Chitinophaga caseinilytica: one gene and its partner. The protein of the gene in region 2 interacts with the protein of the main gene of each other region in a pairwise test. Links are inferred from orthologs where the notes say so. Each region holds a gene or a part of one and is shown on either strand. Other genes may lie near its edges.

Region 1 (15,825 bases), 440 kb from region 2 along the record:
TCCATCCGGTCGTACCGCAGCGCCGCGATCAGTTTCATATTGGCGAACGGGTTCATTTCGCCCTGCACATACAGCGCCGTATTCACGAGGTCTACCTTGTAATCAGTGAGCACGGAATCCGTTTTCGTATAGCCGGTGAAGTAACCCCTGCCGTCGCGGTCCACGTCGATGAACTGAGCGTAATACGTAGCCGGGCTGTAATCGGCGCTGAAGCCCCCGGTCAAAGAAGCGCCCTTCCATCCAAAACGTTTCCTGTGCTGCACGAGCAGGCCCCCGCTCTGGAACGCGTCGCTGTTGATTTCGCCCCTGGCTTTGAGGGGATTGTTGGTAGTTTTGATGGCGTAAAAAGGATTCTGGCCGATCTCGTTGTGGCGATAGAAAACGGAGAAACTCGTCTGGTCGGCATCGTTCCACTGTTTCTCCAGCGTGCTCCTGAACCGGAAAGCCTTCACCAGCCGGTACGAGAACGTGTGCATACTTTTGTAGTTGCGGGAGAAGAAGTTGGCGCTGTCTACACCGCCGGTCTGGTCGGTCTTATAATCCACGAAGGTAGCGGCGTTCGTCCAGGTGGTGCGCTCATCGAATTTGTACTGCGTTTTGAGGGTGAGCGCCAGCTTGTGGAAATCACTGTGCTCGATGCGGCCGTTGCGCTGGTCGGCGTAATATCCGCCAACCCACACGCCCAGCTTGCCTTTTGTGCCCGACAGATTAAAATCGGTGCGTTTGTATCCGCCGTCGCTCATTTCCGCCTGGATTTTCCCGGTAGTAACGGGCGTGGGTTGCGCGGTCAGAAAATTGACGGCCCCGCCCACGGCTTCGCTGCCGTACAGCGACGAAGCCGGCCCCCTGATCACTTCGATCCTTTGCAGCGCCGCCATGTTGATCTCGATGAGGGCGTTGTGGTTGAAATCGCCGACGGTGCGGATGGGCAATCCGTCTTCCATATATAAAAACAGGCTTTTATACCCGATCGGCTGGCGGATGGCCATGGTGTGCTGTTCGTTCCCCAGGTCTGCCATATACACGCCGCTCACTTTGTTCAGTACCTGTTCCAGCGAAGTGGCTTTTGTTTCGCGGAGGGTTTGGGCGTTGAGCGTGCTGATGGCGATGGGCGCATCGGAGCGGTACTGGCGCTGCCGGCCGGCAGACACGATGATTTCGCCGAGCTTGCCGGCGAGGGGCTCCATGACGAAAACGTGCTCGTCTCCCCCGAAACCTTCACACAGCAGGCGGCATAACCGATGCAGGAAGCTTTCATGGAATCGGCCCCGGGCGGGCAATGCAGGGTAAATCGGCCCGAAGCGTCTGTCTGGCAGCCCGTTCCGCCGGCCTGGACGGTTACGTTGGGAAGGGCTTGCCGGGTAAGGGCGTCTATCACCCTACCCTTTACCTTTTCCTGCGCGTTGGCCGAAATCCCGGCCAGCACGAGGCAAAGCGTTATGTATAAAATGCGGTGCATGTTGGATAGCTATTGACGTATACGTATGCGGGCGCATACCTGTTGCCAGGCGCACGCAAAAATGCGCGCGGAATGTCCGGCAACGGGAGCGTATACGGGTAAATGGAAACCGGTCCTTCAGGAGGACGGTAATGCAATTCGTCTGAAAAAAGATAAATGGGAAGCGTTTACGCCCGTGGGGGTGGAACACGGCGTGGAGGGGTCTGGTTGGCACATCCGACAAATATGCCGGGCGGATGCGCACCGCCTTTTCGGGACGCAACAGCAGTTGCGAGGCGGTTTGGGCAATGAGGATTTCGAACTTCTCGGTGACCGAATTACCGCTATGGTCTTTCTTCTGCTGCTCCTGCATCTTTTTCATGAGCACGCAATGACCGTCGCAATGCAATTTTGGTTTCGACCTGTTGATGCAAAGCACCCGGGAGATATACTCCTTGTTCAGCGAAAATTCCGCCAGCACGAGACCTTTGCTGAACGTCTGCAGCAACAGTCCACCGAGAATGACTATGACGAAAATCTGTTTCATGAACGCCACAAAAATACGCGCAGAACGGATACGGTGGAATGATTTACGTCAATCCCGCAATAAAAACGGGGAGACCGTTGTCATCGGTCTCCCCGTCACCAGGATTCTTTTCGCCTGCCGGCCGCTATTGCGCCAGCATGAACCGCAAGGTTACGCCCCCTCGTGTGTTCGTGATCGGGTAAGCCGTCGAAATCACGGGGATGGTTTGCCTGCGGTCGTAGAAGAATTTGATATTCAATCTATTATTGACCACATAGTCGATAGATGGCGCGATGCTGACCACTTTCTGACCGCTGGTCGGGATCACGATGTCGGCATCCAGCCGGTTGTTGACCGTTTTATCGTCGCGGAAGCTCAGGTCCATCCGGAAGTTGAGGTCGTTTTCCAGCCGTTTCCCGCCGTCTTTCCCGATACGGATGGGCAGGGGCAATCCTCTCACGCGGTATCCGCCGCCGATGGTGATCTCGCTCGAGCGCATTTCGCTCAGCTGGTAGTCGATGAGGCTGAGGCTGAGGGTCCGGCTTTTCCGGAAGCCTACGCGGATGTTCAGCGAGTTGGTGAACGTGAGGTCGGCCTCCAGGAGCGGTACGAACTGCTCGGTAATGGTAAGGTTCGGCACGAGGAAATACGGCACGTAGTTGCCCGAAACGGTGTCGCGGAAGGCCGGGTAACCGAGGATCAGCGGGTCGTAATACATGAGCGCCGTATTATAGGAGTTCATGCTCAGCAGGCCGGTGTAAGCGTGCGTGAGGGTAAAATTGGTCAGGAAGTCGGTAAACGGTTTGATGCGGCTCAGCCCGTTATAAGTGATCCGCCAGTTCGGCCGCGGCAGGATGTTTTTGAACGGATTAGACCGTACGTTGGCATTGGTATGCTTGAGCAGCGGTGCGTTTTCCGGGCTCGTTCCGGTGTAGGCGGCGAGGAATGCCGGCACCAGCACGTCTTGCGCATACCGGCCGTAACCGTAACGGTATTGCGGGTCTTTCGGATCGTATTTCGGAACGGAACCGCTGTTGTTGTAAGGGTTCAGTTTGCCGAGGCGCTCTGAAATGGCCGAGCGGAAATTTTCGAAATCGCGGAAGGTGGTAGACACGCCGTCTTCCGTATTGATCTTGCCCCACATCGTCTTGATGGCGATGAAGGTGATCTCGAAGCCGCCCGCGTCGTAGGGGTTCAGGTGATTGAACACCCCGTTGCCGATGGTATCCTTGAACAACTCGGTGTGCGTTTTGGAGAAGGAACGGGTAAGGTTCAGGTCGATGCGCAGGTCGCGGACGGGCTCCAGTTGCGCCTGGATGTCGAGCCGCTGGGTGAACTGCTGCTGGAACTGGATGTTGAACAGGGTATCCGGGCTGAGGAGGCCTTTCTTCGCGAAATTGTCCATCCAGGCCTTGTCGGGTTGTTTTCCGAGCACGAATCCGATCCCGGGCGACATCGACTGCCAGTTCATCCCCAGCAGCTTGGTGCTGTCGAGGTACCCCGGCATGCGGGTCCCGGAATTCTCGCTATAGTTCACGTTCACACGCTTGAGCGCCATCACGATCCGCATGAGCGTCTTCGCCACGCCGGACGGTTGCCCGTCGTCGGCCTTCTTGGTTTCCTGCCCGTCTTTCTGCGGCGCGTTGTTCATTAAAGGCGGAACGTAATCGGAGCCGCCGGCGCTGGAGATGTTCATCTTCCGCAGCCATTTGCTCTTATTATACAGATCGTTGAACTTGAATTCCGCTGCCACGGTTTTCTGGTTGGAGTTCTCGATGGCGTTGCCCAGGTACATCGCCAGCCGCGATGCGCCGATCCAACGGTATTCCGTTCCATAGCTCAGCGCCACGCTCGTCCAGCTCAGGGCCGGGAATTTGGCGGTGGGCAAAGTATAGGTCAGGTTGGCATTGTGGAAATAGTTGGTGGTACGGCCGCCCTTGAAGAAGTTGCCTCTCACGGAATCTTTCTTGATGCTGGTATTGATGCGCCCGTCCGGCTCGTCGATGCGCGCGTTGTTCACGGCGTTGAAGTCGAGCGAAAGGTTGCGGGAGAAATCCCATTTCAGGGAATAATACCGGTCGAAGCGGAAGAACTTGTCGTACGTTTCCGGCAGTTGGAACTGTCCGCCGCCGATGTTGCGCATGCGGGTGGCGCCGAACTGGCGGGTAATATCGGCCCGGAAGCTCATGAGCGTGGGCACGTAATTGACGTTGAAGTCGCGGAGGAGCGCCAGCCAGGGAGATTTGTTCTTGATGAACTTGAACGGCTCCAGGAACTTCTGGGTACCGTTGAAAGTATAGCCCAGGCCGCCGCGGTGGCGGGTGAGCACATCGCTCTGGATCACGGGGTTGTGGCGGGTGATCTGGCTGAAGGAATAGCTGATGTCGAAGTTCTCGATATCCCACAGGCGGTTTTTGGTTCGGCCTACCGACAGCTTGCGGACGTTGGTGAGGTTCAGGCTCTTGATGGAGGTGAAATCCTGCGCGTTGCGGCGGATGGAATCGCGGTGCTCGCGGTTCCGGGCCATGGCGAGTTTATCTTTCAGCTTGATGTCGAGGTCGTATGGATCGTATTCCGGGTTGCTGGTCGTTTTGGAATATCCGGCATACACGGGAATGGTGATGCCCGCACGTTTCGGGAGCAGTTTCCCGAAATCGAGGTTGGTAGCGATGTCGTACTGGAGGAAGTTGTCGCGGAAACGGTCGTTCACGCGCTGGTCGATCCCGCCGAAGCCCGCCGTGTGCATGTTACCGCTGAACGTCACGGTACCCAGGTCGGCCAGGTCGATGTCCATCCGCGCCAGCGCCGCATAACCGCCTTTCTCGTCCAACCCTGTCAAACGCATTTCGTTGAACCATACTTCGGTACATTTCGGCAAACCGTCGTCTTTCGGGTTGGTCACCCCGATCATCACGTTACGCACATCGCCCAGGCTGGGGTTACCCACCACCGCTACGATGGCGTTGCCGTCGCGCTCTTCGTACGGTATCAGCGGCGACGCTCCATTATTATTACGTGCCATCTTCAACTTCGCGAAGCGGTCGAGATCGAGGTCGAGGTTATTGGCTTCCGGCCAGATTTCCGTATCCCGCGCCGAGCCCCAGGGCGTCAGCTTCATGGGAATGCGGTACTCGTAATAGTTTTCGGTGAAGTCGCTGCCCACCCGAACGATCGCCTGCAACTGGTCGTCTTTCAACGAGTTGGGATCGCTCACGGCTTCCGCGTGGATGAACATCTGCAGGCGGTTGTACTGCCGGAGGTCGAGCTGGATATTTTTATACATCGCCCGCGTTTCCCCGTCTTTCAAATCACAGATCTGCGCGGAAATGGCCTGTTCGTTCAACAGGATGTTGGTATTGTTGGTGCTCAGCGTATTCTGGCGCAAAATGCCCGGAGGCAAAACATACGGAACAGGACGGCGCTTGGCGTTTTCCTCGATGTTCACGGCAGACACGTTGAAGGTGGTCTGCTGATCTACCGGGATGGGATCCCCGGGCTTCAGTTCATATAAATAACGGCGCCACTGGTTGCGCACGAGGTCGAGCTTCGCGAAGCGCAGCACCACCGAATCCTCGAAGCCTGTCATGAACATACGCATGAACCGGATGGATTTGAAGTCGGGGATATTGCCCACCTTCCGGTCGTACTGGTTCACCGGCACCTTGAACTGGTACCAAACCTGGTCGGCCATCTGTCCGTTGGGCAACTGCACCTTGGTCACGAACCGGTCTACCACGTAGTTGCTGCCCACTTGCATATCGGGGCGCAGGTCTACACGGTACTGGAAATATTCCTCCGTTTCGTTCATGGTATTGTCGCGGTTGAGGTCTTCCGACTCGGGATAGTTGGTGGCCGCGTTGGAGAACTGCGAGTTGTCGTTGGAAACGGGCGAGTTGCCGTCCGGACCGTTGATTTTTTTGTAACGGCCGAGGATGTCGGTTTTCGCATCGTCATACGCTTTATCGCGATACCATTTATAGTCGTCGTTCGAGGGGTCGTTCGCTACGTTCCTGAAAGCGTCGGAGCCGGTGCCGAAGTTGGAGGCCAGTTGCTGGAGGTAGGGCGCGTGGAAGTTTTTCTCATCGCCGTTTTCGAGACCGTCGAAGCCCACGTCCTGGTAACGGCGGATGGCGGGGTCGTTGTCGAACGCCTGCGTGATCTGCTGTTGGAATTTGGGGATGCGGCCCCAGTGGGTGGAATCGAGTTTATTGCGGTCGCGGTTCGGGTCCGGCAATCCGTTTTCGAAAGATTTTCGGGAATCTTTCAGCACGTCTTCCGACACGTTCCCGAGGTTGAAGTACAGCGAGCCGCCGGCGGATGCGGGTTTGTCGAAGAAAGGATCGGGGATCCAGAATTCGATGAACTCGATGTTGGAGGTTTCGAAATCGGAGTTGTCGATGGCGCGCATGATACCGCCCCAACGCTGTTTCGGATTGCGGAGGCGGCCGTTGGCCTGGAGCTCGAGGGTCGATGCCTCCATATTATAAGGACCTTTCTCTTCCGGGTAGTACGCCAGGTCGAGGGTGCTCAACTGGCTCTGGCCGAAGTCGGTGGAACGGTTCGGGAATACGTCTTTCTGATAAATAAGCCGCGTGCGCGGATCGGTCTGCGAAGCCTCGTTCACGCCCGGCGGCAGGTTGCTGGACCGGGGAATCTGCAACGTCGGCTCGATGATGTACCAGGCCAGCAGCGCCCTGTTCTTGCCATAAGCCAGCGTATCGTTCAGTTCGGCTTCGGGGAAAAGGATGGCGCCTGCGGCATTGGTGGCGTCCCGCGGCGTGGAAGCGAGGCTCCAGGCGGTAGACGGGAACTTCAGGTCGTACCCGCTGCGTGTTCCTTCAAAATCGTCGATCATCACCTGCCCCTGCTTCGAGCCCGGTGCATTCACGAGCTTGCTATGGCCGGGGAAGAGCCGCGCCACCTCGCCCGTGAAGTTGATCCCCGCCGGGCGCGAGGTCTGGAAGTTGGGCAGGCGGTCGAGCAGGCGGGTGAGGCCGCGCCACTCGGAAATATAGTTACCGTCGAGCCCCACCACGGTGTTCTTGATGGGATCGTCGCCGTAATTCACTTTCTGGTAATAGGGCCGCTCGCTCATCCGCACCACGGTACCACCGAGGTTCAGCTTGTCGTTCACGTAATAATCCAGCCTGGTGCCCATATAGTTGCGGACCTGCTGCCCGAACAGCGCGTTGTTCTCGAACTGCACGTTGATGGGCACGCCGGCGCTCAGTACCCCGCCGTTGATGATCTTGATCCGCCCCATGTTGTAATCGATGAGGTAATCGATGTCTTCGCGGAGCATTTGCCCGCCGGCGGTAACGGTCACGGATCCACGGGGAATGTTGTAGGCGTTGAGGGATATCTCGGAAGCGTTGGCCGATTTGTACGACCCGCGCATGATATAGCGGTTGAGGTTGGGGAACTGCTGCGCGATCACCTTGATGGAGTCGTACAGCATGGTGTACATGTATTGTTTCTCGAGCGTCGCGTCTCCGTTGAAGGCTTTTTTAACCCCTTCGCCGAAGGGCTCCAGCACGGGGAACATGATTTTCCCGTTCATGGGGAAGATCGTGTACCCTTCCACATAGTCGAACACGCCGTCGGGCTGGGGGTCGTTCTGGTTATTGAGGCGGTCGAGGTTCAGGATGGTGATGATGGGCGCTCCCTGCCATTGGCCCGAAGCGTCGGGCAGATAGCGTTTTTCGCTCGGGGCGCGGGTTTCGGTGCCGGGATCCTTGTACAATACGTCGAGCTTGAAGTCGGCGCGGTTTACCTGGTAGGCATCGGTGGAGTAGATATTTTTCATCATGAGGTCCCAGATCGGCAGGGCGGGCCTGGCCGAGGTGGCTTTCAGCATCTTGAGGAAAAGTATTTGTTGGTTGGCCGAGTTCTTCGGGTCGGGGGGCACGTCCTGCGAAAATTCACCGACCTGGTACACGCGGCCGTTGTAGGTGTATTGGTAAGCTACGGCCAGCACTTCGTCTGGCTGCAATTGTTGCTGCAGCGAGATGAAGCCGATCTGGCGGTTGAGGGTGAATTCGGTGGAATCGAGCTTCCGGGCGAAGGTTTTCTCGAAATCCTGCACGGGCTCCAGTTGCAGGCCCAGCAATCGGGAAACGACCGTCCCGGTAAACCGGGCGGCCGGGTCGCTGACGAGGTTGCGGTAGAGATCGTTCGTATTCCGGTCGGGCAGTTTGTTCGACGTCAGCGGCTGGATGACGGGGTTGGAGGGCTTTTGCTCCGCCAGGTCGGCCAGTGCCACGATGTCGCGCGTTTCGGTGGTGGCGCCGGATTTGTTGGTGACCCAAACCTCGATGCGGTTGATATATACCTGCGACCGTATAACGGGCAGGTTGCTCATGGCGTAATTGAAGGTGTCGCGGAAGAATTGCGCCAGCAGAAAGTGGCGGTTATCTTCATACTCGTCTGCCCGGCGCACGAAGTCGCTCACGCTGTTGCCCCCACGAAGTACCATGTTCTGCTTCTGGGATTTCTGGTTGGAGAGTACGCTGGTGACGGTGAGGCGGCCGAACTGGAGTTGGGTCTTTACCCCGAAGAGGCTTTGCACGCCGGGGATGAGGGAGCTGCTGAGCGGGAAGCTCACGTTGCCCGCTTCGATCTTTTTGATGATCTCGTCCTGGTAGCCGGTATATTCGAGTTTGACCTGGTTTTCGAAGTCGAAGGTGCTCTGGGTGTTATAGTTGGTGATGAGTTTGAGCTTCTCCCCGATCTTGCCGGTCACGTTCATATTGATATCGATATCGAAATCGAAGCCCCCGTTTTTGCGGGCCCTTTCCACGAGCACGGGATTTTTCACGTTCTGGCCCTGGTAACCGAAAGTAAGCCCCAGGCTCCCCTGCGGCTTGATGTCTACCTTGGTGCCGCCGAACACGCGGTCGAAGAGTTTATCGCCGTAATACAGCTGGGGCGCTCCGCTGCGCTGGTTAAGGTTGCCGATGGTGCCGGCGCGCTTTTGCCAGTAGGCCTGTTCGCTTTGAGCGGCCTGCATGCGGTAGAATTCGCCAAAAGTCATGACGGTGGGCTGCCGGTAATTGCGGCCGCCTACTTTTTCTGTAACGATGTATTCCTTGGAAACGGGGTCGTATTCTACATTCTTCTGGATATTCGCGGGGTCTTTCAGGTCGATGGCGTTGCGGACGGGATCCGTCACGGCCGTACCCCTCCGGTCCCGGATAGGATATTTCAGCGTATCCGGTTTCGCTACCGTATCAGGGCGTGTCACATCTATTAAGTTCCAAATCCCCGCGTGCTCAATATTTTTTTTGAAAGTATATCCCGAACTGTTCGTGTTTCTGGCGGCTGATTCAACAATGACTAAAGATACAACACCGATTACTGCAAGTACTCCAAGGTAATTCTTTCTTGCCAAGCGATCTTAGGTTTTATAGAGGTCAAGGATTATAAATTTATAAATTTTTGAGGGATTTCTTTATAAGTACCTCCAATTCATGCAATTGTGGCTCAGCTTTCAGTACTTTCCGTACTGCCTGCTCAGCCATGTTTCTGGCAATTCCCAGCGTTACCAGAGCATTTAACGCGTCATCCTCAATCGTATTGTGGGTTTGGGCAGATAAATATACGGTTTCCTCCCTGTGTTTTTTCATTTTGTCTTTGAGTTCCAGGATAATGCGTTTAGCGGTCTTGTTCCCGATGCCTTTCACGCCCTCCAGCATCTTCTCGTTTTCCATCACAATGGCCCGCTGCACGTCTTCCGGGGTCAACGAACTCAACATCATCCTCGCCGTGCCGGCTCCCACGCCGGAAACACTGATAAGTTGGAGGAAAACTGTCCTTTCCACGTCGGAAAAAAATCCGTACATCGTGTGGGCATCCTCCTTGATATGTACGTAAGTGAGGAGTTTACAGGATTCCATTCCCGTGATCTGGGTCCAGGTATGGAGGCTGATCTGGACCTCGTAACCTACTCCATTTACGTCCAAATGCACCATGGCAGGAGATTTGAAGGCAAGTTTGCCGTTCAGGTATGCTATCATATAGGATTTTATCTTCCGGCGAATTTAATTCATTAATAAGATTATTCGTTTAAGTCGTATTTTTACGCCCATTTTATAACTTATCCTAACAATATGAGTAAAATAACAGCCGCCATCACGGCGGTGGGTGGGTATGTTCCCGACTATGTACTGACTAACCAGGAGTTGGAAAAACTCGTTGAAACGACAGACGAATGGATCATGACCCGTACCGGCATTAAGGAACGGAGGATACTGAAGGGGGAAGGAAAAGGCACCTCGGAACTCTGCGTGCCTGTTGCGCTCGAAATCTGCAAGAAAAGAGGCATCACCCCGGAAGACATCGACCTGCTCATCGTAGCCACCGTTACGCCGGACATGGTGTTCCCCGCCACTGCCAACGTTGTTACGGATAAGATCGGCGCCAAAAACGCTTTCGGTTTCGACATCAGCGCCGCCTGCTCGGGCTTCCTTTATGCGCTCGACACCGGCGCCAAATTCATCGAAAGCGGTAAATACAAAAAAGTAATGGTCATCGGGGCAGATAAAATGTCCTCCATCATCGATTATACCGACCGCACCACCTGCATCATCTTCGGAGACGGCGCCGGTGGCGTGCTCCTCGAGCCCAACACCGAAGGTTTCGGACTGGTCGACTCCGTCCTCAAATCAGACGGGCATGGCCGCGAATTCCTCAACATGAAGGCCGGCGGCTCCAATTACCCCGCCTCCGCCGAAACCGTGGCCAACCGCCAGCACTACGTATTCCAGGAAGGCAAAACCGTCTTCAAATACGCCGTGGCCAACATGGCAGACGCCGCCCGCACCGTAATGGACCGTAACCAGCTCACCGCAGCCGATGTAGCATGGCTCGTTCCCCACCAGGCCAACCTGCGCATCATCTCCGCAACGGCAGACCATATGGGCCTCCCCAAGGAGAAAACCATGATCAACATCCACCGCTTCGGCAACACCACCGCCGGCACCATCCCCCTCTGCCTCTGGGAATGGGAACCCCAACTCAAAAAAGGCGACAACCTCATCCTCGCAGCTTTCGGCGGCGGGTTCACCTGGGGCGCCAGCTACGTGAAATGGGCGTACGATGGCAAAAAAGCTTAATAACCAACATATTATATCGAAAAAGGCATCCACTCCGGATGCCTTTTTTTATGTTACAAATTTCCCGGTTCCTCGTTCACGAACCGGTCAGACCGGTAAAAAGCATATAAATCAGTACCACAAAACGGACAATACCGGATGTTCAACCGCTTCACCTCCTGCCCCACACTGTAACCGGGCGTTACGTAAAAACGGTAAACATGCCGGCCGTCTGGCCGCTCGTCGGGATGCCGCTTCACCACGCGCAAATTCATCCCGTCCTCGCGCGATACCTCATGTCTAATGCCAAATCTGGCACAACAATATTGACGATACATAGGCGCTGTTTTCATAGTCAGGTGTAAAAAATGGTTTTGAAGGGTAGATTGCGACAACTTATGGAGCATGCTTCATTTCATCATGTCCATCAAATACAGGCGCCATGGCGCAAGGGAAGATGCGGATAAACAAACACATTTGCTTGGGTTTTGGAATAAGGATGTAACTAAATCGGTAAATGCCAGGGCTGGAACAAAAGCTAAATCTCGAACACGAATCCATGCTGGGTCAACGCATCGTACTTTTTCCTGTCGAACCGGTACAGATGCGCCCCTTTCTTGGAAGTGCTTTTGTCTTTCTCGTCCAGTTTTTCAAGAATGTCCATCGCCAGGATTTTCTTCCTAAAGTTACGTTTATCTAACGGCCGTTGATAAATTTCTTCGTACAAATTTCTCAATTGGGGCAGGGAAAATTTCTCCGGAAGCAGCTCGAAGCCGAGGGGGTGGAATTTGGCCCGGTCGCGCAGGCGCTCCAGGGCATCGCGGAGCATTTCGTTATGGTCGAAAATAAGTTCGGGGATTTGATGAAGGCTGAGCCAATGCGCACCATGCTGCTGCGCCAGGAGCTTATCGTGCTCGCTGATGCGGATGAGGGCGTAATAGGCGAGCGAGATCACGCGGGCGCCGGCATCGCGGCCGGCATCGCCGTAGGCGCGGAGCTGGTCCATGAAGATGTCGCGGATGCCGGTCGTTTGCCGCAACACGCGAATGGCCGCATGGTCCGTACTTTCATTTTCCTGGACGAAGCCCCCCACCAGCGAAAACGCCCCGGCGAGCGGGTCCACTTTCCGCTGGATGATCAACAGTTTCAGTTTCCCGTCTTCAAACCCGAAAATGATACAATCCACCGCCACCAGGTGGCGCGGCGCATTGGCGTAAAACGATGCAAGGCTCATTAGCTCCGATTATGGCTGTAAAATAAGGGGAATTATTTTTTCCATCCTGTATATTCGATGAAATCGGTGGACGGTATCCGCGGTACCCCCTGCTGGCGCAACATCGTCACCAGCTGCCCGCGATGGAACGCGCTGTGCGTGAACGCCTGCATCAATATCCGCGTCACCGGCGTCTTGCAAACGCCTTTCGCCGGACTGTTGAATTCCACCGTATGGGCCAGCTTCGCGTCGGATGCGCCCGACACGAACGCATGCAGCGCCTCGCTCTGCCTTACGAACAACCCGGCCAGCTCCTCCATCCCGCCGCTGAAACCCGCAGCCGGAGGCACTACCGGGCTCGCCAGCAGCAACCGCTGGTACCAGACGCTTTCCGCATTCCAGACATGCAACACCGTTTTCCGCAATGTCGGGAAACTGCTGCCCATGTCGCGGTCCAGCTGCTCGTCGGGCAATGCCGCCATCACCTTCATCAGCCGGCCGTTGGCCCAGGCGTTATGCCCGGCCAGTTGTACCAGGAGATCCTTCATTAATATCTTATTTTTACGTTCCGTTGTTTACCTTAACAAGATAATCATTACCAAAAAATAATTCAAACGATATGAACCCTTCACCACTTACGGGCTTCAGTTCCGTCTGCATCCACGCCGGCCACGAGCAGGACCCCAGGTACGCCCATCTCACGCCGATCTACGCTTCCTCCACCTACGTGTACGACTCCGCCGAACAAGGCATGCGCCGTTTCAGCGGGCAGGAAGACGGATTCATCTATTCCCGCTGGGATTCTCCCAATTTCCGGGAAGCGGAAGCCAAGATCGCCGCGCTCGAAGCTTTCGGGCTCACGGGGCCAGACGGCAACCCGCTCGTTCTCAAGGCGAAACTGCACGCCTCCGGCATGGGCGCCCTTTCCACGCTCTTCCTCGCCCATCTCAAATCGGGCGATAAAATATTGTCGCACTATTCGCTCTACGGCGGCACCGACGAGCTGTTCCGCAAGATCCTCCCGCCGCTGGGCATCGAAGCCATCATCATGGACCTCCGCGACCTGAACGCCGCGGAAGACATCCTGAAAAAGGACCCCGCCATCAAAATGATGTACCTCGAAACGCCCGCCAATCCCACACTTCGCTGCGTAGACCTCGAAGCTTTGACCGGCCTGGCGAAAGCGAAAAACGTCATCACGGCGGTAGATAATACCTTCGCCACGCCGTACCTCCAGCAGCCCTTCGCCTATGGCGTCGATTACGTTTTCCATTCCACCACCAAATTCCTCAACGGTCATGGCACCGCGATCGGCGGCGTGCTGATCGGGCGCGATGTGGAGCTCATGAACGGCCCGGTGGAAAAGGTGCATCGCCTCCTCGGCGCCAACTCCAACCCGTTCGACGCATTCATGCTCACGCAGGGCATCAAAACGCTGGAAGTGCGCATGGAACGGCATTGCCACAACGCGATGGAAGTGGCGGGCTTCCTCGACGGGCACCCCGCCATCGCCACCGTGAATTATCTCGGCCTCGCCGATCACCCCGATTTCATGATCGCATCCCGACAGATGAAACACGCCGGCGCCATGTTGAGCTTTGAGCTGAAAGGCGGACTGGACGCGGGCAAACGATTTATCGACAAGCTGAAAATGTGCCTCCGCGCCGTGAGCCTCGGCACCACCGACACGCTCATCTGCCACCCGGCTTCCATGACCCATTACAGCGTACCGAAAGAATTGCGCGAGAAATACGACATCACCGACGGGCTCATCCGCATGAGCACCGGCATCGAATCCGTGACGGATATCCTCACCGATCTCGACCAGGCCCTCGCCTAAACGACTATATTTGCAGCATGATTACGATCCGCAGCGCTGAAAGAAAAAGATTGCGCCCGCATGATGGAACTGGTGCGGGAACTGGCATTATATGAAAAAGCACCCGAGCAGGTGACGGTGACTTTGGAACATTTCGCAGAATCCGGCTTTGGCCCGAACCCGGTATGGTGGGCGTTTGTAGCGGAGGAAGACGGCGTTATCGCCGGGATGGCCCTGTATTATATCCGCTATTCCACCTGGAAAGGCACCCGGATGTGGCTGGAAGACATCGTGGTGTCTGAAAACCACCGTGGCAAAGGGCTCGGCAAACTGCTGTTCGACCGCCTGCTCGAAGAAGCGCGGGCAAAAGGGTTCAGCGGCATGATGTGGCAGGTGCTGGAATGGAATGAGCCTGCTATTAATTTCTACAAAAAATACAACGCCAAATTCGATCCGGAATGGCTGAACGTCAGTATCGATCTGTGATTTGGACGGCATAAAAAACGAAGCGTCCCGGCTCTGAGGAACCGGGACGCTTTTTTTATATCGTTCAGCGAAGGATTACGCCAGCACGAGCGTATCGCTCACGCCGTCGGTCGCTACGTTTTTATCGATTTTCGCGATGAGCCCCTGCAACACTTTACCGGGCCCTACTTCGGTGAAGCGGGTGGCGCCATCGGCCACCATGGCCTGTACGCACTGTGTCCATTTTACGGCGCCGGTGAGCTGGGTGATGAGGTTCTGTTTGATTTCTACGGGGTTGGTCACGGCTTTGGCTACCACGTTCTGGTAAACGGGGCAGTTCGGCGTGTTGAACGCGATAGACTCGATGGCGGCCTGTAATTCTGCCTGGGCGGGCGCCATGAGCGGCGAGTGGAAGGCCCCTCCTACCGCGAGCTCCATAACGCGCTTGGCGCCGGCGGCCTTGAGCAGTTCCATCGCTTTGGCGATACCGGTTTTGGTGCCGGAGATCACCAGCTGGCCGGGACAGTTATAGTTGGCGGGCACCACGGTGTCGTCCGTGATGGTGGCGCAGATTTCTTCTACTTTGGCATCGTCGAGCCCGAGCACTACCGCCATGGTAGACGGGGTGATCTCGCAGGCTTTCTGCATGGCGTTGGCGCGGATAGACACGAGTTTGAGCGCGTCGGCGAAGCCGAGGGCGCCGTTGGCCACGAGGGCGGAGAATTCGCCGAGGGAGTGGCCGGCCGTCATGTCGGGACGGGCGTTTTCCAGGCAGAGGAACCCGATCACCGAATGGAGGAATACCGCCGGCTGGGTTACTTTGGTTTGTTTGAGGTCCGCTTCCGAGCCTTCAAACATCACATCGGAGATCCGGAATCCGAGCAGTTCGTTGGCTTGCTCGAAGAGATCGCGGGCTTTGGGACTTTGTTCGTAAAAAGCCTTGCCCATACCGGTAAATTGTGCTCCCTGACCGGGAAAAACGAATGCGTGCTTCATTGATATGATTAATTATCAGATGGCAAATATATATAAAAAATTATGGTTTAATCCAGCACGGAAAGTGTCCGGGTCAAACCATATGTGTTTTGGACCAATATGATAACGGCTGATTAGCGCCGGCCCATGAGGTCGGAACTGATGAGTTTCATGAATTCGGCGCGGGTGGTCCCGTCTTCGAACTGGCCGCTGAAGGCGGACGTGGTGGTTACAGAGTTCTGTTTCTGCACGCCGCGCATCATCATGCAGAGGTGTTGCGCTTCGATCACCACGGCT
Region 2 (15,874 bases):
TTTGCCGCGTCACCGAAAAAGGATCGGCGGCTTTCGAGAATTACATTCGCTCCATCAAATCTTATTTCCATACCGGCGGGAAGTCCTGAAATTTACGACTGACGGGCCGATGCAGCGTTGCGTGGTATCTTTAACGTCCGCCCGGGGCGGTTTAGAAACCTTAAAAGGCACGCGATGGAACTGCTGGATCACAAACTGAAAGTGGCGCCCACTTCTGCGCTCGTATTGCTGCAAACCCGGTCTTTGTACGACTCCGGTATCGCCGGTCAATATTACGACCTGCTCGATTTCGGCGACGTACGGGAGCTCTCTTCCGGGATCCAGGGCGCCTGGCCGCATTTCTCCACGGTGGTATTGTACCGCAAGCGATTTATCCGCCATTTGCTGGAAACGTATCTGCAAGACGGCAAGCCCGTCCAGGTTTGTATTCTCGGCGCCGGCCTCGACCCGATATCGCTTTGGTTGCTGGAGCACCACCGCCAGGCCATCAGCCGGATTTATGAAGTGGACGCGGTGCATATGCCCGTGAAATCCTCGCTGTATGCCCGGCTGCTGCCGGGCGAACCTGCCCTGCATTTCATTCAGGCGGATATAACGGATACCCTGCATCTGCTGGATAAACTCCGGGATGCGGGGTATTCTACCGAACAACCCGCCCTCGTCATCTTCGAGGGTATTATCCACTATATTCCCGACGAACTGTTCCTCAACACCATGCAGGCTTTCCGGACGCCGAACAAGACGAACGTGGTGCTGATGGACTACCTGTTGCCCGAACATAAAGTGCCGGCGGCCGAAAGGCCGGTGTTGCGCGATTTGATGGCGCGGATGGAAAATTTTATCGGGGGAAAGATGTACCCCTACGAGCGCCGGGAGATTTTCCGGCTGGTGGAGCTGCTGCACGGCGATGTGGCGGGCGTAGACTCGCTGCAGGACATAGAATTCAAGCTGAACGGCCGCAATGAGCTGTTCTACGAAGACGGGGAAGGATTTTTGGAGATGATCGCGTTTTACCTCTGATTATACGGCGCCTCTTTCCGAAGCGATCTCCGTTTTCTTCAGGGGATTGCGGGTGTTTTCCGCGTATTCCTTGCGCTGGGCGATGATGTCGAGGCAGGAATAAACGGCTTGCCGGAATGATGCTTCGTCTGCCACGTTTTTACCTGCGATATCGAAGGCGGTGCCGTGATCGGGCGAGGTACGTACGATGGGGAGGCCTGCGGTGTAATTGATGCCTTCGCCGCTGGCGAGGGATTTGAAGGGGATGAGGCCCTGGTCGTGATACATGGCCAGCACGCCGTCGAACTTCGTGTACATTTCGCGGGCGAAGAATGCGTCTGCGCTGTAGGGGCCGAAGGTCAAAGTACCGCGCTGCTTGGCTTCGCGGATGGCCGGGGCGATGTGCTGGATTTCCTCGTTGCCGATCAGGCCCTCGTCTCCCGCATGCGGATTGAGGCCCAGCACGGCGATGCGCGGATTGTCGATCCCGAAATCGCGCACGAGGCTGTCTTTCATCATGGCGATCTTGGCGAGGATATTTTCCTTGGTCACGTATTTGGCGACTTCCGAAACGGGAACGTGCTCGGTGAGCAGGCCCACGCGCATATTGTCTGCCGTCATGAACATGAGGACATCCTTGCTGTTAAAGGCGTTGCGGAGGTAGGGGGTATGGCCGGTGAAGTCGAAATCCTTGGACTGGATGTTCTTTTTATGGATGGGAGCGGTCACGAGGCCTTCGATCTGTTTGGCCTTGAGGCTTTCCACGGCTACCGCGAGGGAGCGGGCCGCGTATTTACCCCCGGTTTCGTTCAGAACGCCGGGCGTGATCTGGACTTCTTCCTCCCAGCAGTTGAAAACGCTCACCTGCTTGGGGTTCAGCTTGCTGAAATCCTTGATGCTCTGGTAATTGAAATTGTTCTCGTTGAGCAGTTTTCGATAGAAATTGATCGCTTTGTTGGAAGCGAAAACCACGGGGGTGCACAATTCAAGCATCCGGCTGTCGGCAAAAGTCTTGATGATGATCTCCAGGCCGATGCTGTTCAGGTCTCCCGCGGAGATCCCGATTACCGGGCGGGGCGTATGTGCGTTTGCTGAGCTCATGAGTAAACGAAATATCCAACAAATATACGTGTTAAAGTTGACAGATAGGCCCCCGGGGGCAAACTGCCGGGGATTCCTTAAATTTGCAGCTTATTCTGTTCCATGTATACGCTGAAAAAGTCATTAGGCCAACATTTCCTCAAAGACGAGAACATGTGCCGCAAGATCGTGGAGGCATTGCCCGTTACACCGGGGATGCAGCTGCTGGAAGTGGGCCCGGGTGCCGGCGCCATCACCAAATACCTGCTGGAAGTACCGGAAATCAGCTTCAAAGCCGTGGAACTCGATACGGAAAAGGTCCAGTTCCTCGAAAAAACATTCCCCGCCATCCAGGGCAAGCTCATCAACGAAAGCTTCCTGGAAATGGCCGCCCCCTTCACCGGGCCGTTCGCCATCATCGGCAATTTCCCCTACAACATCTCCACCCAGATCATGTTCCGCGTGCTGGACTGGAAGGAGCAGGTGCCCCTCGTGGTAGGCATGTTCCAGAAAGAAGTGGCGCAGCGCATCGCGGCGGGGCACGGGAACAAGGAATACGGCATCCTCAGCGTATTGCTGCAGGCGGAGTACAAAATCGAATACCTGTTCGATGTGCACGAAAACTGCTTCAACCCGCCGCCGAAAGTGAAATCCGGCGTCATCCGCTGCACGCGGCTCGAAACGCCGTACGAAGTGAAGAACTGGAAGAAATTCACCCTCCTGGTGAAAACCGCCTTCGGCCAGCGCCGCAAGCAGTTGCGCAACCCCCTGAAAGGACTGTTCAAAAAAGAATATTTACAGGAACCCATATTTACGAAACGCGCGGAAGAGCTTACAGTAGCTGATTTCGTAGCCCTCACCGAACACATGATATGAGCAAGCAAGTAATCATCACGGCCAAAGTACACGAATATCTGATCAATGAATTACAGGAGAAGGGCTTTGCGGTCGACTACCGGCCTTCCATCACCTACGACGAGCTGGCGGCCTCCATCCATACGGCTTCCGGGCTGATCGTGACCACAAGGATCAAGGTAGACAAAGCGATGCTCGACCGGGCCACGCAGCTGGAATGGATCGGGCGTTTGGGGTCGGGGATGGAGCTGATCGATACGGCATATGCCGCGGAGAAAGGCATCCGGCTGGCGAGCAGCCCCGAAGGCAACCGCGATACCGTGGGCGAGCAGGCCGTGGGCATGCTGGTCATGCTCATGCATAATCTTTTGAAAAGCAATCTCGAACTGCGCAACAGCATTTGGGAGCGCGACGGCAACCGGGCCTGGGAACTGGGCGGCAAAACCGTCGGCATCATTGGTTACGGCCATACCGGCGGCGCCTTCGCGAAACGGCTCCGCGGGTTCGACATGAAAATCCTCGCTTTCGATAAATACAAAAGCGGTTTCGGCGACGAATTCGTGCAGGAAGCTTCGCTGGAAGCCATTTTCCGGGAGGCAGACATCGTGAGTTTGCATCTGCCGCTCACGGAAGAAACCCGGCATCTGGGGAACATGTCCTTCTTCCAATCTTTCCACAAACCCGTATACCTGCTCAATACTTCCCGCGGGAAAGTCGTGAAAACAGCCGATGTGGTGAAAGCCCTGGAAAGCGGTGCCCTCGCCGGCGCGGCGCTCGACGTGCTGGAGAACGAAAAGCTGGACACGTTCAGCGAAACGGAGCAGGCGGAGTTCAGGTTCCTGCTGGCGCACCCGCGGGCGGTGCTGACCCCGCACATCGCCGGCTACAGCCATGAAGCGAGCATCAAAATGGCGAAAGTGGTGCTGGAAAAACTGGGCTTGTAGCATATGGGAAACCCTCCATATTAAGCATTTTAATATTTGATAGGGGGAGGGTTCCGAACGAAAAAAAGTTATATTTGCAATACTGATACCGGATTGACGTCTTTGCGCAAGTGAGGGCGTTAATTTTTTTCTATACAACTAAAACATTCAGGTATGTCTGGCGTAAATTACGTTACCAAAGAGACCCTTGACCAGATGAGAGATGAGCTGACGCAACTCAAGACCAAAGGACGGGCGGAGATTGCGCGTGCGATATCGGAGGCGCGTGAGAAAGGGGATTTGAAAGAAAACGCGGAATACGACGCAGCCAAAGAAGCACAGGGTCTTCACGAAGCCAAGATCGCCACGCTGGAAAACGCCATCGCAACGGCGCGCGTGGTGGATGCAGGTGATATCGATACTTCCAAAGTGTCTATCCTCTGTAAAGTGACCATTACCAATCTCGCGAATAAGAAAACCATCACTTACCAGCTGGTTTCCGAGAAGGAAGCCGATCTGAAACTCGGCAAGATCTCCGTTACTTCCCCCATCGGCAAAGGCCTGCTGGGCAAGAAAGTAGGCGAGGAAGCCGATGTTACGGCCCCCAACGGCAAGCTCCGTTTCAAAATCGACCACATCACCGTGTAAGAGCGGCGGCGATAATAGAAAAGGCCCCCGCGCGCGGGGGCCTTTTTTTATGCCAAATATTGTAGCTTTATACCGAGCAAAAAGTGACCCATCCCATGACCATCTTCTCAAAAATCATCAAAGGAGACATTCCGAGCTATAAAATCGCGGAAAACGACAAGTTTTACGCGTTCCTCGACATCTTCCCCATGATGGAAGGCCACACCCTGGTCATCCCCAAAACGGAAGTAGACAAATTCTTTGATGTAGACGATGCGTACCTGGCGGAGTACCTGCTCTTCGCCCGCCCCATCGCGAAAGCCATCGAAGCCGTGGTGCCCTGCAACCGGGTAGGCATCAGCGTTATGGGCCTCGAAGTGCCGCACGCGCACCTTCACCTCGTACCGATCAACTCGGCCGACGATCTCAATTTCACCCGCCCCAAGCTGAAACTGCAGCCTGAAGAACTGAAGGCGATCCAGGAAAAAATCGTAGCGGAACTGGAGCGTAACGCTTAAAGGGTCGGAACGTAGAACTTGAACCCGATGCCGTGCAGCGTTTCCAGCTTCACGTCTTTGTCGTCGACAAAATGTTTGCGGATTTTAGTAATGAACACGTCCATGCTTCTACCGAGGAAATAATCGTCTTTCCCCCACACGTGGTACAGGATTTCTTCCCTTTTAAGGGTCTTGTTGGCATTCTCGCAGAAAAACTTCAAAAGATCGGCCTCCTTCTGGGTAAGGCTCGCCTTTAGCTTGCCGGAACTGTCCATCAGTTTCAGCTCGCCATAGTCGAACGTCGTTTTGCCGACGGTATAGGTGGAGCGTTTGTCTGCATTGAGGGGCCGTGTCCGTTTCAGGAAAACTTCGATACGCAGGAGCAGCTCCTGCATGGAAAAAGGTTTGGTCACGTAATCGTCCGCGCCATGTTTGAAACCGCTGATCTTATCTTCGTCCTGCGACTTGGAAGTGAGGAAGAGAATAGGGATCAGATCGTTCTTCTGCCGTATTTGCCGGGCCAGTTCAAAGCCGTTTTTCTTGGGCATCACCACATCGAGCAGACATATATCGTACAGGCTTTTTTGAAACGTTTTCCAGGCTATTTCTCCATCAGAGCAATGGGTCACCTCGTATCCGGATTCTTCCAAACGTTTTTTGGTTATAGCACCCAGGTTATAATCATCCTCCACTAGTAAAATTCTAGCCTTCGTATCCATCTACGAAAAAAATTAGGGGTGATAAAAGGTAAAAAATTTCATTAGTAACACTTGTAGGCGCCCCGCGGTACTAGTTCAGGGCGCTATTCAGCCTTATTTCAGTTCAAAATAAGTACAATTTCTCAATTAACAAACATCGGCCGGCGGGATTATGTTCAATTTGCATCAGGGTCTGGAGAGCCTTTCGGGATTCTGCTGAAGGAATTTCTCCCAGCCTTTTGATTTACCGGTGGTTACGAGCGGGCTGGAATCCTGGAAATGATGGCAGACGGCAACCGCCAACGCGTCTGTGGCATCCAGGTATTCGGGCACTTCGGTGAACTTGAGGATGCGTTGCAGCATCTGCCACACCTGCTCCTTGTTAGCATTGCCGTTGCCGGTGATCGATTGCTTCACTTTCTTGGGGGAATATTCCGCAACCGTAAGCCCCGCCTGCATCGCCGTGGCAATGGCCACGCCCTGGGCACGGCCGAGTTTGAGCATAGACTGCACGTTTTTGCCGAAGAACGGCGCCTCGATGGCGCAGCAAACTGGTTTGTGCTCCCGGATGATTTCGTTCATGCGATCGTGGATTTTCCGGAGCCTTTCGTAGTGATCGATTTTAGGATTGAGCTTGAGAACGTCCATCTTGATGATCTCCGCGTGCTGGCCTTTTACAGCGATCAGGCCGTAGCCCATGATGATGGTCCCGGGGTCTATCCCGAGAATTATTTTTGTATTGTTTGCCAAGCGGAGCCTATTTTTGCCAAAAATTCGACGAAGTCTGAACAAAAGTACCAAAATAATCCTCAATTACGTCCTCGGCGGGGCGCTCTTCACCTGGTTAACCTTTGCGATCATCAGGCAAATCCGGCACCAGGACAATCTGCCGGCGGCCTGGGTGCACATTCAGGAGATCGTGGCCGACAGGGGTTGGGTACTTTTGCTGATGGTGATAGGGATGATGCTGGTGAACTGGGGGATCGAGGCGCGGAAGTGGCAGATATTGGTGCGCCCGCTCGAAGAAGTGCCGTTCCGGCGGGCCTTCGGGGCTATCCTGACCGGGGTGTCCGTGTCGGTAAGCACGCCCAACCGCATCGGGGAATACGGCGGCCGGATGCTGTACCTCAGCAATGCGAGCAAGCTCAAATCCATCGCCGCCACCATCGTGGGCAGCTTTTCACAGATCATCGCCACCCTGCTTTTCGGACTGGCGGGCTCCATATTTTATATATACCGGTTCGATGTGGAAGGATTGCCGGCCGTTGGACCGGGTTTTAGGGAAAAATTAACGCTTGCTTTACTCATAGGGGTTTGTGTCACCGTTTTATTCCTTTATTTTCGGTTACGATGGGTCGTTTCGCTGGTAGACCGGGTGAAGTGGCTGCGGAAGGTGAAGGTTTTCATCATGGTGATTGTCCGGTATTCTCCCTCGGAATTGAGGACCCTGCTGTATTTGAGTGCCATCCGGTATATCGTGTTTACGGCACAGTATTTGATTTTATTATATGCGTTGGGAGTTGCATTTGTGTGGTGGGAAGGGTTTTTCATGATCAGTGTGATCTACCTGGTCATGGCAGCGATCCCTACGGTAGCCATAGCGGAAATCGGCTTGCGGGGCAGTGTCAGCCTCCACTTCCTGGGCCTCCTGAGCGCCAATGCGGCCGGCATACTGGCCGCCACGGTGGCGATCTGGCTTATCAACCTGGTGCTGCCTGCCGCCATCGGTGCCGTGTTGCTCCTCGGCGTGAAGATTTTCAGAGATAAATAGCGAACGATCGATGAAGTATGTTTTACTGTTGCTATGCGGCCTGTTGTTTTACCCCGCCTCCCCCAGGGCGCAGGAAAACTTCTGTGGTACCGTCAACACGGCGTTCAAGGCCAGCGAAACCCTCACCCTCAAAGTGTTCTATAACCTCGGCAGCGTTTACGTAGGCGCCGGGGAAGCCACCTTCACCACCACCCTCGAAAAGTATAACGGGAGAGACGCCTACCACGTTGTAGGCGACGGGAAAACGTATCGCTCGTACGACTGGTTCTTCAAAGTCCGCGACCGCTACGAAAGCTATATCGACACCGCCACCATGCTGCCCATGCGTTTCATCCGCAACATCAACGAAGGCGGCTACAAGAAATACAACAACGTCGTCTTCAACCGCGAAACCAATATCGCCACCAGCACGCTCGGCAACTTCAAGGTGCCCGCCTGCATCCAGGACGTCATCTCCTCCATCTATTACGCCCGCAACATCGATTTCAACAAATACAAACCCGGCGATAAAATCCCCTTCTCCATGTTCCTCGACGATGAAGTGTTCGACATTTACATCCGGTACATGGGCAAAGAACAGGTGGAAACCCGCTACGGCACTTTCCGCGCCATCAAGTTCAAACCCCTCCTCATCAAAGGCACCATCTTCGAAGGCGGCGAAAAAATGACCGTATGGGTGAGCGACGACGGCAATAAAATCCCCCTCCGCGTGGATTCCCCCATTTCCGTCGGCAGCATCAAAGTAGACATGATCAGCTTCACCAACCTCCGCTGGGCCCTGACTTCACTCGTAAAGAAACGTTAAAGCCCGAACCGGAATGGTCTTTATCTGTTATATTTGTTTCTGACTCAATCTATTTCAAATATGGAAGAACGCAAACCCAAGATCCTGCTCGCCGAAGATGATACCAACCTCGGAATGGTATTAAAGAACTACCTGGAACTCAACGATTACGACGTAGAGCTTTGCAGGGACGGCATCCTCGCGCTGGCAGCCTTCCGCCGGGACAAGTTCGACATTTGCCTGCTCGACATCATGATGCCCAATATGGACGGGTTCAAACTGGCGGAAGAGATCCGGGACGTAGACCCCGACATTCCCCTGTTTTTCCTCTCCGCCAAAACCATGAAGGAAGATATCATCCAGGGTTATAAACTGGGTGCCGACGATTATATTTCCAAACCCTTCGACTCTGAGCTGCTCCTCCTCAAAATCAAAGCCATCCTGAAACGCAACCAGGAATTGAACAGCAAGGAAGAAGAACAGTTCGAGTTCCGCATCGGGCAATACCACTTCAATTCCCGCCTGCGCACCCTCGTCAAAGGCAGTGATTCGCATACGCTGTCGCCCAAGGAAAACGAGCTGCTGCACATGCTTTGCGAGCACAAGAACGACCTCCTTCCCCGCGAAGTGGCGCTGAAGAAAATCTGGGGCAGCGATACGTATTTCAATGGCCGCAGCATGGACGTGTATATCGCCAAATTGCGGAAGTACCTGAAAGACGATTCCAATATCGAGATCGTGAACATCCATGGCAACGGTTTCCGCCTCGTGGTGAAAGACTGACGCCAATATATATTATGTGAAAAGGCCGGTTGAACGTTCGATCGGCCTTTTTTATTCGTTTGATAATGAATTGATTAGAAGAGAAGTTGCGATCCCCGGCTATTGGGGTTCCGACCGAGGTGATGGTAGGCTTTTTCCGTTACTTCGCGGCCGCGGGGCGTGCGTTTGATGAATCCTTCCTGGATGAGGAATGGTTCGTACACTTCCTCGAGGGTCCCGGCTTCTTCGCCCACCGCCGTTGCGATGGTGGTGATGCCGACGGGGCCGCCCTTGAAGTTATCGATGATGGTGGAAAGGATGCGGTTGTCCATTTCATCGAGGCCGTATTCGTCTACGCTCAGGGCTTTGAGGCTGAACTGTGCGATGCCGAGGTCGATGACGCCGTTGCCCATTACCTGTGCGAAATCCCGCACCCGGCGCAGGAGCCCGTTGGCGATACGCGGGGTGCCGCGGCTGCGGCGGGCGATTTCGGACGCGGCGTCGGAAGTGATCTTGGTGCCGAGGAGGCCGGCGGCGCGCCAGAGGATGCGTTGCAGCGTTTCCGAATTATAATATTCCAGGCGGCTTTTGATGCCGAAACGGCTGAGCAGCGGGGCGGTGAGGAGGCCGGAACGCGTGGTGGCGCCTACCAGTGTGAAAGGGTGCAGGTTGATCTGGACCGTCCGCGCGTTGGGGCCCGAATCGATCATAATGTCTATCCGGTAATCCTCCATCGCGGAGTAGAGATATTCTTCCACAACGGTGCTGAGGCGGTGAATTTCGTCTACGAACAACACATCGCGCTCCTCGAGGTTGGTGAGGAGGCCGGCAAGATCGCCGGGTTTTTCGATGACGGGGCCGGATGTTTCGCGGATGTTCACACCGAGCTCATTGGCCACGATGCGCGACAGCGTTGTTTTCCCCAGCCCGGGAGGGCCGTGGAAAAGAATGTGGTCGAGCGCTTCGTCGCGCATCTTCGCCGCTTTGATGAACACCTTGAGGTTTTCGATGATCTGGTCTTGCCCGGAAAAATCCATGATCTCCCGCGGCCGGATGCTGTTCTCGAATTCCTTCTCGGCGGCGCTCATCCTGTTGTCATCTGGTCTTAGGTTCGGATTGGACATGTAAGTTTGTTGCCTTTCAGCGTCAAAAGTAATGAGAAATTGGCGAGGATATGAATATCGTTTATTTTTAGGCAAATCTTGCATCGACCTATGACCAGAAAATTAATAGCCGCCGCCGCGCTGCTCACCATAAGCCTGGGCGCCGTTGCGCAGCAGACCGACGTGAACGAGGTGCGCCGGATCATTTCCACACTTGCCGCCGACGATATGATGGGGCGCGGGACTTTTACGCCCGGGATCGAGAAAGCGTCCGTTTTCATTGAAGCGGAATTCGAAAAAGCGGGGCTGGAGAAGTTGCCCGGCGCAACGAGTTACCGGCAGCCATTCGCCATGAAAGGCAGATCGATCTATCCGGCGGATTCGCTGGAACTGGTGCCCGGTGCCAAGGCGCTCCACAACGTGGTGGGCCTCATCCGCGGCGCGAGCAAACCCAACGAGTTCGTGATCTTTTCCGGTCACTACGACCATATCGGCATCCTGAAATCCGAAACGCAGGACACGATCGCCAATGGTGCGGACGATGATGCTTCCGGCATTACGGCGGTGATCCTGTTGGCCCGTCATTTCAAACAGCATCCGCCCGAGCGCACGGTGATTTTCGCGTGCTTCACGGCAGAGGAGATCGGGGGCTTCGGCTCGCGCTATTTCTCCCGAGAAGTGCATCCAGACAGCGTGGTGGCCATGTTCAACATCGAAATGATCGGCAAGGAATCCAAGTTCGGCCGCAACAGCGCGTTCATCACGGGTTTCGAGCGTTCGGACTTCGGTCAGATCCTCCAGCGCAACCTCGAAGGATCGGCTTTCAAATTCCATCCCGATCCTTATCCCGAACAACAGCTTTTCTATCGTTCAGACAATGCCATGCTGGCGAAGCTCGGCGTGCCGGCGCATACGATTTCCACGACGCAGATCGACAAAGACAAACTCTATCATAGTGTAGACGACGAAGTCGAATCCCTCGACCTGCAGAACATCGCGGATATCATTGACGCAATCGCCGTGAGCTCGGGTACCATCGTGAGCGGAAAGGATACGCCTACCCGCGTGGCGAAGGAAGATTAAATTGCAGAGTTGATAAAATGGCAAGGGCGGACCGAAAGGCCCGCCCTTGTTGTATTTGGGAGAATCTTGATTAAAGCTGGAGTTTCGCGATAACCGAAAAGTGGTCGGAAGCGAAGAGGCCTTTCCAGGTTTGCGAAATGGTGGCGTGCTGGAGCACTTTCCATGGGCCTTTGAGGAAGATGTAATCGATGGGCTCGTCGCCGATTTCCTGTGAGCGGAAGCCGTTGAAAGTGCCTGTGGGGCCGTAGTGCGGCGTTTGGCTGAGGGCTTTGGCGTCTTTGAGGTGTTTCGGATTGGCGGCGTCCATGATGACGCGGATGGGCTCGTCGCCGGGCGTGGCGTTGAAGTCGCCGGTGACAACGGCGGGCAGTTTGCCGGAGATGGCGGCTACTTTGTCCAGCAGTAGTTTGGCGCTTTCGCGGCGGGCGATTTTGCCCATATGATCGAAGTGGGTGTTGAAGTGGAAGAATATTTTGCCGGTGATCTTGTCGCGGAATTTTCCGTAGGAAACGATGCGTTCGATGGCGGCGTCCCATCCTTTGGCGCCGATGGTTTCGGGTGTTTCGGAGAGCCAGAAGGTGTGGGATTCGAGGAGTTTGAGGCGGGTGGTGTCGTAGAAGATGGCGGAGAATTCGCCTTTTTTATCGCCGTCGGTGCGGCCGACGCCGAGGTATTTGTAATGCGGGAGAGATTTTTGCAGGTCTTGCATTTGTTCCCAGAGGGCTTCCTGGACGCCGAGGAGTTGCGGGCGGTGGAAGAGGACTTGCGACGCGAGGCGGTCTTTCCGGTTGGGCCAGGCGTTGATGCTGTCTTTGGGCGTGTTCATGCGGATGTTGAACGTCATGACCTGGATGCTGCGGTCTTGTGCGCCGGCCTGGAAGCCGGTGAAAGCGGCGATGAGGAGCAATAGAATCCTTTTCATGTGGTCAAAATACATTACAATCTTCGTTTTTCGGAGATATTCTACGTTAACTCTGAGATATTCTCGCCTTTTTTTCATTGCCCGGGTTCCTCTTCCCGCTAGTTTTGCATCAGGATGTATTGCCGTCCGTGATCATCCTGCAACATCATCATGAAAACGATTCGCATAGTACATGAGGGGCGGGGGGATCGCCGGGTACGGGCTGCCGGGGTGTTGTTTCAGGATGCGGGAGGGTGTTGGCATGCGCATGTACCGGCTTTGGGGCTGACGGGTTATGGATGGTCGCGGCAGGCTGCCTATGGTTCGTTGGAGGTGGTGGTGCGTGTGTATTTGCGGGCGGTGCGGGGGATGGAGGGAGTGATAGAAGATTTGATGGAGGATATGACGAAGGATATGACGAAGGATATGGAGGAAGGGGGATGGAAAGTGGAGGAGGGAGAATGGTATGCGCCGTTGATGGGGTATGGTCAATTGCGGGAAGTGTTGGGATATATGCGAAGGGGGGCGATAATGCGGCCGTTCGGGTTATTGCTGGAAGAGGGCTCGCTGGCGCGGGGTTCGTAATCAATCAATAGGGATATGCAAACGCTGGAATGTAATGAGGACGTGTCTTTGGATACGTTCCGGGATTTCCTTTGCCTGAACGGTTATCATTTCCGCTTGTTGGGAGGCGGGCATGAGCAGTGGGAGGGTGTTCGGAAGCGGCGGCCGGTGGTGTTGTCGCGCACGGTGTGCCCGGTGCCGCCATTTGTCATCCGCCAGGTGTTGCGGGAAACGGGAATCCCGATGGATGCCTTGATGGCTTATCTGGCCGGGGAGACGTGAGGTTGCGGAACGGGAAAGAGGCTTTCTGTACCGTGGAATTTGTGCATGGGTTCGTGCTGTTGTAGTGGGAAACGAGTGCCTCGATGGATGCCTTGAGGGCTTATCTGACTGGGGAGACGTGAGGTTGCGGAACGGGAAAGAGGCTTTTTTATAACGTGGAATTTGTGCCTGGAGATTTGATGGGATGCGCTAATCTATATACCGCGGAGAGGTGAAACACGGAATAGTTGTGGGGAACGGTATTGCGAAGGATGAGCTGCTGGACTATCGTACCTGGTGCCTGATATGGCAGTTCGAAGAGGGACTGGTGTAGGGACATGTAATTGGAATGCATTTTCCCACGCATTGAAGAGAACCGTGTAACACCATGTAGTTGTTGTGGGAAACGAACGGCCCGAAGTTAGGCCGTTACGGACTTACGTGGCTGGATGCGTGATGTAATGAATGGATGTGAAATTTCGATAAGAAGGAATTGGTGGAGTGCTATGTAAATGAAATGCACATACCCGCGCATTGCGGTTGACTGTGCAATGAAATGGGGTGTTGAAAGGCGGTAACAATGCCGCGCAACGATGGGGTTAGTACCATTGTTCGCCGGGTAACCGGCGGCAGCGGTGGACATAAGCAGCATAAAAAAGGACCGGCATTCCTGCCGGTCCCCTGGTATGTTATCGCTGAAATCAGCGAACGCTTTTCAGCAGTTCCTGTACGGCGCGTTCCAGTTGCGGGTCTTTGTCCGCCAGCCTGTCGGTAAAGGTGGTTTTGACATAGATGTCGGGAGCCACGCCTTCTTTCTCGAGGTTCTTACCGTCGAGGGTGTAGCAGCCCCAGGAAGGGAGGCGGTAGAAGGAACCGTCTACGAGCCCTTTGCCGGAGGTGAAAATGATCCAGCGGTAAGATTCGGTGCCGATGATTTTTCCGAGCCCCAGTGCCTTGAAGCCCGCAGCGGTCATTTCAGCATCACTGAGCGATTGTTCGTTGATCAGCAATACGATGGGTTTGCCTGCCGGCGCGAAGTTCGGCTGCGGCGAGGGCTTGCCTTCACGGTATTGCCATTGGAGATACGGGCGTTGGGAAAGGAACTTGAGGACTTCGTCATGCACGTTGCCCCCGGTATTGTAACGGAGGTCGAGGATGAGCGCGTCTTTGCCGGATAATTTCGCGGTCATGTCGATGAGGAATTTGTCGAGCTCCCCGCCGCCCATGTTCTTCATATACGTGTATGCGATGCGGTTATTGCTGAGCTTGTCAACTTTCTGTTCGTTGCCGTAAATCCATTCGTCGTACAGCTGCTGGTCGAGCGCGCCGGAGCTTTGCGGGTGGAGCCGCACTTCGAAGGGCTTGCCGCTGCGCTCGAACGTGAGCGTGATTTCGCGCTCCATGGAGGGCCGGGTGAAGTATTGGTCGCGGCATTGTTTGGGATCCACGGCTTTGCCGTTTACCTGGGTGAGCACATCACCGGGCTGAATGTCGATGCCCGTTCTGTCGGCACTGCTGTTGGCCACGATGCGCTGCACGGTGTAGGGTTGCTGGGGATCGAAGAGAACGCCGGTTTCCATGGTCTGATAACTGAGGGCGATGCGCTCGTCGTCGCCATAGGTGTTGAAGCCCAGGTGCGAAGAGTTCAGTTCGCCGAGCAGGTCGTTCAGCAGCACGCGGAGGTCGGCGCGGTTGTTCACGTATGGAAGATAGCGGCTGTATTCGTCGCGCAGTTTGGGCCAGTTGGTGCCGTGGAAATCGGCATTGTAGAAGTTCTCTTCTACGTTCGCCCACATTTCGTAGTAGATCTGCTGGAATTCTTCCTGCAGGTTGCGGTAGAAGGTTTGCCCGATGCTGATGGGATCGATCTTGTTGGCGTCTGCATTGAGTTTGCAGATATTTCCGCCGGCAAGTGCGAAGAGTTTGCCGTCTACTTCCACGATGTTGCCGTCGAATCGTTCGCTGCCGTTGATGCGTTCCGTTTTGGTTTCTTCGAAAGGCTCGCTTACCATTTTGTAAAGCGCGCCGCGGCCTTCGTGGTTGGAGCCGAAGAAGATCGTGGTTTTATCGCCTTTTCCGGACATATGGTAGGGGCCGTATTGGGAACCGAAGCCGGGAGACACCTGTTCTACGCGCTGCATGAGCCGGTCCATATTGATGGTGATGCTCTTGGTAGCGTCTGCGCTGTCGGATTTTTTGTCGGATTTCGCAGTTTTGTCGTCTTTACCGTCTTTGCCTGATTTGCCGGATTTGTCGTCGTTCTTTTTATCGTCTTCCTTCTTCTTGAACAGCTCGTCGAATTTTGTGGAGCGATAAGGATCGTCGTATTTGTCGAGCGCGAGCCGGTAAATTTTCGGGTTGGTCATGCCGAATGGATACGCGGGCCGGGTGCGGGAGGAGGCGAAGTAAATGTACTTCCCGTCGGGCGACCAGAACGGATCGACTTCAGACACACCTGTATTGGTGAGGTTGACCGTCGTGTTCTTTTTGAGGTTGTGTACGAAGATGTCCTTTTCGAAATTGCGATGTGCATTGAATACCACGTATTCGCCATTGGGCGAAAAACGGGGATCGGGGCTTTGGAACGCCCATATCTCCTCTTTCGCGATGGTGCGGGATTGCAGCGTCTTGAGATCGATGATCCGTACTTCGTCGCGGCCGCTGAAGTAAACGGCCTGCGAGCGGTCGTGGTTCAGGTTGAGGCTGCGGTTGTTGCGTTTGTCGCTCGTGTGCTGTTTGACGGTCCCGCTGCCATCAGCGGCAACGGTGTATAGGTTGAGGTAGCCGTTGAGCGTTTGGTTGAACAGGAGGGTTTTGTTATCGGGGAGCCACAGCACTTCGGTCGCTCTTTCGCCGTTGCGCGGTATCTGGCGGACGAACTTGCCCTCGATATCAGACACGAAGAGCTCGCCCCGCGAAATGAAGGCGAGTTTCTTGCCATCGGGCGATACATCGAAGTTGGAGAT

What was found.
Region 1: the proteins of ruvC (region 2) and ruvA interact in binary tests that used the Escherichia coli proteins (3 or more experiments, as listed by UniProt). The link is inferred for Chitinophaga caseinilytica from one-to-one orthologs.

What each region holds. Positions count from the first base shown.
Region 1 is NZ_CP150096.1:66,404-82,228, forward strand. The notes cover bases 8,186-10,946. They hold ruvA (Holliday junction branch migration protein RuvA), read right to left. Parts: upstream 9,980-10,946; coding sequence 9,392-9,979; downstream 8,186-9,391. Other genes in these bases: sprA (cell surface protein SprA), read right to left, coding at 8,186-9,207; WJU22_RS00305 (beta-ketoacyl-ACP synthase III), read left to right, coding at 10,073-10,946. Outside these bases: WJU22_RS00280 (TonB-dependent receptor), read right to left, coding at 1-1,151; WJU22_RS00285 (carboxypeptidase-like regulatory domain-containing protein), read right to left, coding at 1,040-1,459; WJU22_RS00290 (hypothetical protein), read right to left, coding at 1,380-1,985; more of sprA, read right to left, coding at 2,110-8,185; more of WJU22_RS00305, read left to right, coding at 10,947-11,077; WJU22_RS00310 (NUDIX hydrolase), read right to left, coding at 11,595-12,290; WJU22_RS00315 (DinB family protein), read right to left, coding at 12,323-12,817; WJU22_RS00320 (aminotransferase class I/II-fold pyridoxal phosphate-dependent enzyme), read left to right, coding at 12,889-14,109; WJU22_RS00325 (GNAT family N-acetyltransferase), read left to right, coding at 14,170-14,574; fabD (ACP S-malonyltransferase), read right to left, coding at 14,650-15,549; GTP cyclohydrolase I FolE, read right to left, coding at 15,663-15,825. UniProt on the Escherichia coli protein: The RuvA-RuvB-RuvC complex processes Holliday junction (HJ) DNA during genetic recombination and DNA repair.
Region 2 is NZ_CP150096.1:507,759-523,632, reverse strand. The notes cover bases 4,648-7,457. They hold ruvC (crossover junction endodeoxyribonuclease RuvC), read right to left. Parts: upstream 6,430-7,457; coding sequence 5,866-6,429; downstream 4,648-5,865. Other genes in these bases: WJU22_RS02110 (lysylphosphatidylglycerol synthase transmembrane domain-containing protein), read left to right, coding at 6,443-7,450; WJU22_RS02120 (response regulator transcription factor), read right to left, coding at 4,999-5,631; WJU22_RS02125 (HIT family protein), read left to right, coding at 4,648-5,002. Outside these bases: WJU22_RS02155 (transcriptional regulator), read left to right, coding at 1-89; WJU22_RS02150 (class I SAM-dependent methyltransferase), read left to right, coding at 175-1,020; 4-hydroxythreonine-4-phosphate dehydrogenase PdxA, read right to left, coding at 1,021-2,100; 16S rRNA (adenine(1518)-N(6)/adenine(1519)-N(6))-dimethyltransferase RsmA, read left to right, coding at 2,203-2,955; WJU22_RS02135 (NAD(P)-dependent oxidoreductase), read left to right, coding at 2,952-3,878; transcription elongation factor GreA, read left to right, coding at 4,032-4,505; more of WJU22_RS02125, read left to right, coding at 4,601-4,647; WJU22_RS02105 (DUF3108 domain-containing protein), read left to right, coding at 7,461-8,255; WJU22_RS02100 (response regulator transcription factor), read left to right, coding at 8,316-9,017; Holliday junction branch migration DNA helicase RuvB, read right to left, coding at 9,092-10,120; WJU22_RS02090 (M20/M25/M40 family metallo-hydrolase), read left to right, coding at 10,211-11,182; WJU22_RS02085 (endonuclease/exonuclease/phosphatase family protein), read right to left, coding at 11,253-12,104; WJU22_RS02080 (hypothetical protein), read left to right, coding at 12,363-12,668; WJU22_RS02075 (hypothetical protein), read left to right, coding at 12,684-12,929; WJU22_RS02070 (S41 family peptidase), read right to left, coding at 13,610-15,874.